Symmachiella dynata: one gene and its partners. The main gene of each other region encodes a partner of the protein of the gene in region 2 in a complex. Links are inferred from orthologs where the notes say so. Each region holds a gene or a part of one and is shown on either strand. Other genes may lie near its edges. The genes, in order: scpB, Mal52_RS12710 and smc.

The links.
Region 1: Mal52_RS12710 (region 2) and scpB share a complex: the UniProt entries of both Bacillus subtilis proteins name them as parts of the cohesin-like complex. The link is inferred for Symmachiella dynata from one-to-one orthologs.
Region 3: the proteins of Mal52_RS12710 (region 2) and smc are in contact, whole or in part, in a crystal structure (PDB 3ZGX), measured with the Bacillus subtilis proteins. The link is inferred for Symmachiella dynata from one-to-one orthologs.

What each region holds. Positions count from the first base shown.
Region 1 is NZ_CP036276.1:1,358,139-1,361,270, reverse strand. The notes cover bases 137-3,117. They hold scpB (SMC-Scp complex subunit ScpB), read right to left. Parts: upstream 2,021-3,117; coding sequence 1,253-2,020; downstream 137-1,252. Other genes in these bases: Mal52_RS05145 (hypothetical protein), read right to left, coding at 2,007-3,029; Mal52_RS05155 (nucleoside/nucleotide kinase family protein), read left to right, coding at 552-1,223; mtaB (tRNA (N(6)-L-threonylcarbamoyladenosine(37)-C(2))-methylthiotransferase MtaB), read left to right, coding at 137-153. Also shown: more of mtaB, read left to right, coding at 1-136. UniProt on the Bacillus subtilis protein: Participates in chromosomal partition during cell division. May act via the formation of a condensin-like complex containing Smc and ScpA that pull DNA away from mid-cell into both cell halves.
Region 2 is NZ_CP036276.1:3,292,021-3,294,930, forward strand. Bases 121-2,879 are described here. They hold Mal52_RS12710 (segregation and condensation protein A), read left to right. Parts: upstream 121-943; coding sequence 944-1,816; downstream 1,817-2,879. Other genes in these bases: Mal52_RS12705 (Ldh family oxidoreductase), read right to left, coding at 121-625; bfr (bacterioferritin), read left to right, coding at 2,034-2,516; Mal52_RS12720 ((2Fe-2S)-binding protein), read right to left, coding at 2,703-2,879. Outside these bases: more of Mal52_RS12705, read right to left, coding at 1-120; more of Mal52_RS12720, read right to left, coding at 2,880-2,910. UniProt on the Bacillus subtilis protein: Participates in chromosomal partition during cell division. May act via the formation of a condensin-like complex containing Smc and ScpB that pull DNA away from mid-cell into both cell halves.
Region 3 is NZ_CP036276.1:778,838-783,438, reverse strand. Bases 152-4,601 are described here. They hold smc (chromosome segregation protein SMC), read right to left. Parts: upstream 4,255-4,601; coding sequence 352-4,254; downstream 152-351. Other genes in these bases: Mal52_RS02915 (flagellar basal body P-ring protein FlgI), read right to left, coding at 4,479-4,601. UniProt on the Bacillus subtilis protein: Required for chromosome condensation and partitioning.

The DNA of each region.
Region 1 (3,132 bases), 1.9 Mb from region 2 along the record:
CGGGAATCCCGCGATCGCCCCGACTGGGTCAGCGGCACCGCTTGTCGTTATGCCCCGGTCGACATCCCGGGCGATGCCACAGCCATCGGACAAATTGTCAAAGTGCAGGCAACCTCCGCCGCGGATCACGGAGTCATCGCCGAGGTTCTGTAGGGTGCGTCGCGACGCACATTCCTATGTAGTACGAGAGATGAGCCTCTAAATAAAAAGACTCGCGCAAAGACGCAGAGACGCGAAGAAAAAGAGGAAACTGTTGAAAACCCGAGTCGATAAATCAGAAGTCCCGGTTTCCAACCATGCCGCGCGATACCCATCAAGGTTACGCAACTCTCTGCGTCCTGGCGTCTCTGCACGCGGCCTTTTCGTAGGGTGCGTCGCGACGCACCTTTCTATGCAGTACGAAAAACGCGCCCAATCCAATTCAACAAAGCAAACAAACACGTCAATCAAACAATATTAACAATAAGGCAACGCGTGATTGGGAATGTAGACAGGTGCGTCATGACGCACCCTACGGCGACATGCGTGGTGCGGATGGGGAGTGATTAATTTTGGCGCTGCTGGTGAACATTGAGGGAATCGACGGATCGGGTAAAGGGACACAGGCGCAACTGTTGTGCGAACGTCTGTGTGCTACGGGAGCGACGGCCCAACTGTTTAGCTTTCCCCGTTACGACGACACGCTGTTTGGCAAATCGATTGGCGATTTTCTCAACGGACGATTCGGCGCGCTCGATCAAGTCAGCCCGTTCCTGGCGGCGCTGCTGTACGCCGGTGACCGTTTTGAATCGCGCGAACTGCTGCTGGCGGCGCAGCGCGACAATGATTACGTCGTGCTGGACCGTTACGTGGCCTCGAACATCGGTCATCAGGCGTCGAAAGTCACTGGTGAAGAGCGGCAAGAAATCATCGCCTGGATCAACAAGATCGAATATGAGATTTACGCGCTGCCGCGGCCCGATGTGACGATTCTCTTAAACCTGCCGCCCGCCCGCGCGCAGGAATTGATCGCCCGCAAAGCCCCCCGCAACTACACCGATGATGCCGCCGACATTCAAGAAGCCGATGCGGGTTATCTGGCCAAAGTGCACGAGGTCTATCTCGACGTCGCCCAAGGCGATGATCGGTGGCAGGTCATCGACGGGATCGCCGAAGGCGAGATTCGCCCTGTTGATGCGATTGCGGATGAGGTTTGGCAAATCGTGCAGGCGATCGCCAAGTGAATGCGCGTCGACGCAAAGCCGCCGCCGCACTAGGCGCTCTGTTTCAGTTCATCGTCCGCTTCGCTCGCGTCGGTCCCAATACTGCCGGCGATTTCGGGTTCCGCTTCTGGTTCTTCGCTCACATCGGCGGCAGCCGGTTTTGTGACTCGCAGGCGATCAGCCATCGGCAGGCTCTCTAGACTTTGCAGTCCAAAGAGTTCCAGAAACAGTCGCGTGGTGCCGTAGAGAAATGGCCGGCCGAGCGTCTCTTCGTTGCCGGCGATACGGACGAGATTGCGCTCCATCAATTGCTTGAGCATCTCAGTGCTCTGGACGCCGCGGACCGCTTCGATGTTGGCCCGCGTGACCGGTTGGCGATAGGCCACGATGGCCAACGTTTCCATAGCTGAGGGCGAGAGTTTCAACTCCGCCTGACGATGATGCAATTTCCCCAGCCACAAAGCGAATTCCGGCCGGGTCAGCAATTGGTACCCGGCGGCGACCCGTTCGATGCGAAAGGCGGTCTGTGACGCGTCGTAGAATTCGTTGAGGCGTTTGATCAACGTTCGAACTTCGGTCGCATCGGCCAACGTGGCGACATGTGCCAACCGTCGGGCGGGCAATGCATCTTGCGAGACGAACAAGGCCGCTTCCAACCGCGCCATTTTATCGTCACGCAGAAAATGTCCCGGCACGAGCGTGGCGAGTGGCTCAAGCGATTCCGCTTCTCGGCGGATACGAAAATTCCAACCAAAGCCCCCGGCAGCAGTCGACTGCAATCGTACCGGCTTTTGGAATGTAGGATTACTGTTGCGCACGCCAGTCCTCGATTTGTCGCAACACCTTGCGCACCGCCACTAATGGCTCGTCCCCTTCAGCGACAAACAATCTGCGAATACTGGGATTATGGATGTCGGTTACGCCGCACAAAAACCGAAACTCGGCACCATCCGCAGTCGCTTCGAGTTTGAATTTTCGAATGCCCCACGTGCGAAGAATTTTGGTGGCTTCCTTCAAGTTGCGGGGATCGCGATAGACCGGCGGACTAGCGGCAGGCGGTTCCTGTGAGCTTTCGGAGGGGGCATCAAACTGAGCAAAATCCTCTTCGAAATTAGCCGGCTCGGTTGCCGAGGCGAGTTGCACGTCGCGTTGCGGTGATGTGCGAGACGTCGACTCGGGTCCGTCCAGTAGATCGTCAGTCCTAGAAGCTGAGGTCAATCGACCAGCCGGATTGCGCTGCCGACTGCGCTGGGCGAATTCGTTTCGCCGCGCATCAATGGCAGCTTGCAGGCGGCTTTCGCGGGAGTTCGCCGGGGGACGCTCATCGAAAGCTTCGTCCCACTGGGCGTCGAGGTCATTGGCTTGTGTCGCAGTGGTTTCCGCAAAGATCGGCTCCTCGTCGCCGCCTGCCGAATCCGGATCTTCGGCAACCTGCCAACCTTTCATGGCGGCGGAGGGATAAGACCGGGGGCGACGATTTTGGGCAGGGCTTGGCCGACGTTGACGCTCGGTTTCTACAGCCGGCGCTTCTTCGATGACCGTAATATTGGGATTCCGGCCGTACTCGGCCTCATCCGCTTGCGGGGCATCCGTGGTTACCGGACCGCTGGGAAACAATTCGTTGACGCCCACTTGGGGAGCAGCGTTGGTATCGTCGCCGAGATTGACAATCTCGCCGCTAATATCTTCTTCTTCTGAAGAGGGCGCCGTCTGTGAAGCTGCGAGTGTATGGTAATGATATCCTCCCAAGTACGCTAAACCTGCGACGGCTAGCATGGGGAAGATCATCATCAATGTCCGAAACGGACCGTGAGACGATGCGCGCATCGGTGAAACCTCCATGTTTCGTGCGGCGGCCTTGGGGTCGAGGCTGCCATCCTGGGCCTAAACGGTTGCCCTGGGGGACACGGGAATCTCCATTTCATCTCAA
Region 2 (2,910 bases):
GATTCCCGGCATTGTCGATGACCCAACCGTCGGGGATTGATTCCCCTTTTTGCAGGGCGACGCGGACCTTGCCCTCGGCTGTAGCGGAGGTGGTCATGTCCAGCACGATCGCTTCATCGTTCCAGGGAGCTGCCATCGAGATGGGATTGGTGCCCAATTTGCGATCCAGCCCGCCCCAGGGAACGACTCCACCCGGTCCGGGGGCATTGACGGCCATCACGGTGAAGAAACCTTGGAGCGCCGCTTGATAAGTGTAGGAGCCGAGCCGGCCGATGTGATTGCATTCGCGGCACAGGACGGTGCAGGAACCTGCCTCGCGAGCACGCGTTGTGGCGATTTGCAGCGCTTTGGTGGCGACCACCTGCCCAAAATTTCCACCGCCATCGAGTACGGCGAGCGTCGGCGTATCGACATCGAGTTTGACCGGTGCGCCGGGGCGAATATGCTTCTGCTCGATGTAGTCGACATATTGTTTGAGCCGCATGATGCCGTGGCTGTCGTGGCCGACGAGGTTGGCCCCCGCCAATTCCACGGCGACGGTTTGAGCCTCTTCGGCCGAAGCCCCGGCGCCTTCTAAGATACGCCGCGTGATTTCTTCCAACTGCTGAGTATTGAATGTGGGCATAATTGATTTTTGAGATGCGTTTTGTGTCGGGAAAAATTGTTTGTTTCGAGGATAGCAATCGCCATCGACAATCACCAGCGCGGCGGCGGATTTCCGCGGTTTGAGGCTTGTTAGAGCAACGGGATCAATCGAGACAAGGGGGGATGCAATCAGGGAAATCACTCCGTTCCTCAGGCCTGTCCCCTCATGCCTCAAGCCGACTTTCGCATTTTCACGACCCGATTCAACCTGTGCGGGTTATAACGACGATACTCGTTATGAGACTGGTGCGCGCATGATGCGCAACGGCGTTGACTGCTGGCGGATCTCAAAACTGTTATGGATTACCGCGTCGAACTTACAACCTATACCGGCCCCATTGACTTGTTGCTGTACCTGGTACGGCGTCATGAGGTGGACGTTACGGATTTGCCGATCGCGAAAATCACGGCGCAGTTTGGTGAGTTTCTTGAGGTGCTGGAGCTGATCGATTTTGACTTGGTCGGTGAATTTGTAGTGCTGGCCAGTACCCTGGTCGAAATCAAAAGTCGCATGGTGCTGCCGCGACCTGAGGAAGAAGAGGCTCCCGAGGTTGATGTCACCGAAGACCCCCGCAGCGAATTGGTGCGGCAACTGCTGGAGTACAAGAAATTCAAGGATGCGGCTAAGCTTCTCGAAGACCAAGCGGCGCTGTGGCAGCAACGTTATCCACGGCTCAGCGATGAGCGGCCCGCAGGCGGAAAAGAGGCGCGGCAGGATCATATCAAGGATGTGGAGCTGTGGGACTTGGTGAGCGCGTTCTCGCGAATCGTGCGTCAGATCGATCCGGAAGAACAGAAAAGTATCGTCTACGACGACACACCGATTTCAGTTTATATTGATCGTGTGGGCAAACGGGTCAAGCAGGACCAGCGTGTTGCCTTCAGCGCATTTTTTGAGGGGAGCAATTCTAAGAGTAAGATCGTCGGAATCTTCTTGGCCATATTAGAATTGCTGCGCAACTATTATTTCCGTGCAGTGCAAGAAGAGAGCGGCGAAATCTGGGTCATGCCTCCCGACCCCAATCGCCCGCCGCCGGCTGAATCCGAAACAGAGACCGCTACGGATGCCACCGTGGATGCTACCACGGATGCCGAAGTTGCTGAGGCAGCGCCTGCTGATCTTCCGACCGCGGCTGAGTCCGGCGAATCGCCACCTCCCGCAGCTGAGTGAGAACGGTTTTCAATCACAGTCCGCAGAGGGTTGTGAGTTGTCGAGAAATCGTGTCAATCCTTGGATTCCCCGCGGAATTCGGCCTTGTTTCACTTGTATGTCCACGACTCGCGATTAGCATTTGTGCAAGCAATATAGAAACCGGTCGAATGGCGCTGCCTTCGACAGAATTCACCGCACAAACTTTGAAATCAAACGCGAGAACGGGAACCGAGCGATGCAAGGCAATCAAAAAATCATCGATGCACTCAATGCCGGATTGACGATCGAGCTGACGGCGATTAACCAGTACTTCATTCAAGCCAAGATGTGCACAAATTGGGGCTTCAATAAATTGGGCGCCAAGCACTACGAAGAGTCGATGGGCGAAATGAAGCACGCGGAGCTGTTGATCGACCGGATTCTTTTCCTGGAAGGCGTTCCCGAGATCGCACGTTATGATGTGATTCGCGTGGGCGAGAACGTCAAAGAGCAGTTTGAGTATGATCTCAAATTGGAAACCAGTGGCGTGAATGCCTACAACGATGCGGTGGACTTGTGCATTCAACTCAAAGATGGCGGCTCGCGGGATTTGGTTGAGAAAATCTTGGTTGAGTCCGAAGAGCACGTTGATTGGCTGGAAACTCAACTTGAGATCATCGGCACCATCGGCATCGAGAATTACCTGCAATCGCAATTGGGCGAAAGCGAAGAAGGGTAATCACGGCAATTGGAGCTTCGCCGCGCATTATGCAGACGACCGGGCGCTGGGGGTCGGACGAAGTCCGTCCCTGGTGCGTTGGGGCTGGCAATTGGCCCGGGGGGGACGCGCTAATGCTCGTTCACAACCACCCTCATCTTGCGATATCGTAAGCCGACCACAGGATGGGTTGTGGCTACGCGGGCTTTAGAGGCTGTTTTCGAATTGCTCGCGGCGGGCGGCGAGGATTTGCTTGAGCACGCGGTGGCAGGCGGTGCAGCCGCTGCCGGCTCCGGTTTGTTGCTTCAAATCCTGGACCGATTCGGCGTTGAACACGCTGACCGCAGAATCGATTTCCTCAGACGTGACGCCCAGGCAACGGCAGATCACATCGTTACTACAGCCGCTCGCAGTG
Region 3 (4,601 bases), 2.5 Mb from region 2 along the record:
TCTGAGTACTACTTTCGATCCAAGAGGGGGTGCGACTTTAGGTTCTTTGAAGACCACACCGAAAGTACCAACGCTTTCCACTGGAACCATCGACGGGGACCTGTCGATTGACGCGGCTTGCCCGAATAACCGCAACGTGTTGTCGGCAACGAGGATAGCGGCGGTTTTCCGACTCGAAACAGGGGCGGTTTCCCCTACCAAATCGGATAACTCGCACAAAGGTAGAGAGGTCTGGGAATTTGTTCGGATTTTGAGGCGCGAATCAATTTCAACGGCCCTAACGGGGCCGAATAGTCGCGCACAACGTACCGATGCTCGTCAGACACCCCGACGACGACCAAGGTTCACACCTCAAGCGGCATCGCTGCTCGTTTCGGATTCGTCGATATCGCCATGCGGACGAATCTTGAAATGGCCATCGGGGCTGACATCGTCGAAACGAACCGACATCCGTTTGGAGACACCCGACTCTTCCATCGTCACCCCATACAACACATCCGCCCCGACCATGGTCCGTTTGGCGTGTGTGATCACAATGAACTGGGTTGTGTCTTGGAATTCCTCAATCACACCCACATAGCGTTCAATGTTCGCATCGTCCAAAGCCGCGTCGACTTCGTCCAAAATACAAAACGGGCTGGGACGACTTTGAAATAAGGCCATCAACATCGCGACAGCAGTGAGCGTTTTTTCTCCACCGCTCAACAACGAGATGCTCCGCAGCTCCTTACCCGGCGGTCGCGCAACCACATCGATGCCGCATTCTAGAATGTCCTCGGCATCCTCCAAGATGATGTCGCCATCGCCGCCGCCGAATAATTTGCGGAACAAGCCTTGGAAATGTCCGCGGATTTCTTCAAATGTCTCCTTAAACAACCGCCGGCTTTCGGAATTGATGCGACGGATGATCTCTTCCAACGAACTTTTGGCGTCTGTCAGGTCCTGAAGTTGTTCGCTGAGCTTACCGTAACGCGATTCTAAGTCTTCCAGTTCCTGCAGGCTGTCGACGCTGACATTGCCGATTGACTTGAGTTTGCGGCGCAACGTGGAGATTCGAGATTCAATCGCTTTGCGAATCTCGGCAATCACTTCCGGCGGCTGTGCTTCCCACGATTCGCTCGGTTCGCGGTTCGTGGTCTCCTCGGTTTGCTCCTGATCGGCATCAAGATGCTGCTGTGCTTGATCTGGATGCTGTTCCGGTTCATCCAGATGTTGTTCCGGTTCGTCGGCCGAATCTGTCTCCGGTACGGTTTCTTCTGAATCGACGTCGTGGCCGGCCTCTGCTTCGCTCGCTGCGGCGGTGTCGGGAGCTTGTTCGTGTCGGGCTTCGTCCACATACAGCTGAATCGCGGAGACGCCCTGTTCGGCGACTTCCGCGACACTGACGCCGAATTCTTCTTGGAGCCGCTCCTCGACATTTGAAATCTGGTGCCGTAAATCGCGGCGGTTCATTTCCTGTTCATGCGCGCGTTCTTCTAACTCGCGCAGCGCATGCCGATATTTCAGCTCCTCTGCTGAGAGCTGGCTGCGAATCGCGCGGACCTCTTCCCGCTCGCGTTCCCGTTGCGCGAGATCCACGGACAGGCTCTCTTGAATCAACGCATGCTCTGACAGAGCCGCGGTTGAATTGAGCAGTCCTAACGTTAGGTTGTCTCGTTTTTCACGAACAATTTGCAACCGCCGCACCGCTTCCTCACGATGCGCATCGCGCTGGAATTGCTCTTCGCCCAGGCGAGACCGCGCGGATTGCAGGTTTTCTAACCGTTCTTCCTGCTTGGCCATTTCCAGTTTTTCTGAACTGAGTTGCTCGCGGCGGGCGGTCAACTCCTGTTCCATTTGTTCGACCTTACGTTCGCCGTTCTGAATCAACTTTTGCTCGTCGGCCAGTTGCGACTCCACTTGCGCCAGCGCTTCGGCGGCCGCCACGCGTTCCGCGCGGCACGTTTCGAGTTCTTTGGTTTTCTCCACAACCGACTCACGGGCATCGGAGACGCTCCGCTCCAGACGCTCGCATTCCATCTGTTGGCTGAGCATGGCGGATTTGGTTTCCGCCAAGGTCTCGGCGTGCGTTTCCTGCTCCGCTTCGAGTGCTCGTAATTCCGCGGTACAAGCCTCCAGTTCGGCCTGCTTTTGTATGAATTCCTGCTCTGCTTCCTCAATCCGATTATCCAGACGTTGCAAATCGGTTTTTAGACGCCGCAATTCGCTGCGCCGCGAGACCACGGTCGTTTCTCCCTGAAACGTCCCGGCATAGACGCGTCCGTCGGCTTCCAGCAATTCGCCCTGCAGCGTGACGAACCGGCAACCGCGACCGTCGCTGGCCGCTAAATCCAATGCTTCTTTGAGCGAATTGACGATCCACGTATCTCGCAACAACGCCGCCGGCAAGGTGGGAACCGTTGCGGCCGATTTGACCAATTGGTCCGCACGTGCAATCACGCCGGGTCGGTCCGACAGATCGACCGTCGCTAAGGGACCGTTTTCGGCAGTTTGTCCAGTACCTTCAGTGACCGCTAAGAACCCGACGCGCCCGGAAATCTGGCAGGCTGTGCCTTGCAAATATTCCAACAACGGATCGGCATCTTCCAGCACGATCAATTGTGAGCGGCTTCCCAGGGCGACTTCGATCAAGGCCGCATGTTCCAAATCGACTTGCAACAGATCCGCCACGCTTCCGCGGATTTGATTCCACGGGGCGAGATGACTTTCCCGTGCACGGGTTAGAATCTCTCGGACACCGACCCCGATGCCTTCGTTGCGTGACTCCAAATCCTCCAGAACCTGTAGTCGTGCTTTCCAACCAGTCCGCTGTTCACGGTGCGTGTTGAATGCATGTTCGGCGTCCATGCGTGCTTGGGACAATTCTTCAAGCCGCGTCCGCTCTTCGGTCAGCCGGGTCCGCAATTCGGCTTGCCGGTTTTGCGATTTTTGCAATTCGCGGTGATGCACTTCGAGTTTTGAGTTGGCCGCTGTCAATTCCTGTTGGCGGGCGCTGATGCGTTTTTCGTCCTCGGCCAACGCAGCTTCAATGGTTTTGATCCGCGCATCGTTGGTGGCCATCCGGCCGCCCAGCACGGCGACACGTTGTTTTGCTTCTAATGTTTGTTCCCGAGCCGCTTCCAATTGCTGCAACCGTTCGGCCAAGGTTTGACCGAACTGTGACAACTCCTCCTCGCGGGCGATCAAAGCGGCATTGCGGGCTTCGTAGTTTTGCTCGTAGTCCTCCAAACTGGCGAGCGTCTGCTGCAATTCTCCGGCGATATCGCGAGCGCGAAGCGTGAGATTGGATTGTTGCGACATCAACCGCTCAAGTTCAGCTGAGAGTTCGTCGCGACGGCCGCTTTGATGTCGAGAGGTCGCCTGAAAACCGGCGATGGCTTCTCGATTGGCGGCGGTCCGTTGTTGTGACTCCTGCAGCGCATCTTCAACCGTGGTCAGTCGGATGTCGAGCGCGGCTTGTTGTTTTTCAATTTCAGCCGATTTGGCTTTCAGCTCGTCGATTTCAGATTGCCAACCGTCATGGCTTTGCGAAATCGCGCCCAGCCGCGCCGTCAAGTCACGATACTCGTCGGCGGCAAAACCGACACGCAACTCACGCAATTCCGAGGAGTACTTGCGATACCGCGAAGCTTTTTTCGCCTGTTGCCGCATCGTATTGAGACGTCCGCCCAACTCCTGCACGATGTCTTTTAACCGCAACAGGTTTTGATCGACCCGTTCCAATTTGCGTTGCGCATCGACTTTGCGGGCCTTGAAACGGCTGATTCCAGCGGCTTCTTCGAAGACCGCGCGGCGGTTGACGTTACTGGCTTGCAGCAACTGGTCGACGCGGCCTTGTTCGATGATGCTATAAGCGCCGGTGCCGGTGCCCATCAACAAGTCACGGACATCTTTCAGGCGCGAGGGCGCCTTGTTGATCAGATATTCCGATTCGCCGCTGCGATACAACCGGCGGCCGACTTGGACTTCATCCGCCTCGATCCCCAGGAACCGCGTGGAGTTATCGAAGCTGAGTGTCGCTTCGGCGAATCCTGAGGGTTTACGGCCGGCGGCTCCGTTGAAGATGACGTCTGTCATCTCCTTGCCGCGCAGACTTTTGGCGCTTTGGTCGCCGAGAATCCACTTAATCGAGTCGACGACGTTGCTCTTGCCGCTCCCGTTGGGACCGACAACGCACGTAACACCAGGTGCGAAATCGAATCGGGTCCGGTCGGCAAAACTTTTGAAGCCGAACATCTCGAGCGACTTCAACATCTGCAGCCCTTAACACTTGGAAACATGATTGAGAACGTCTGCATCAGAGATGCAACGTGACTTGGTCGAGGATTGGTCGCGCGTTGATCTATTGTTTTCCGCACAAAAACGGGGATGGGCGAAGTTCTCGATCTGCTGTTTCTGCATCAGTCTGGTGCATCCACAGTTTCGCGAAAGCCTCGCCACTCCCGTTGACCAAGAGGCTTGTCCGATGATGACGGCGATCACTCGTCGTCTAAATTCAAAATTCCACTAAAGAATCCCGGCTTTTTGAGAACTTCCGGTTCTTTGTCCTCGTCGGGACGTACATCCGTCACCGAGGCCTCGCCGGCTTCGTCCGATTCCTC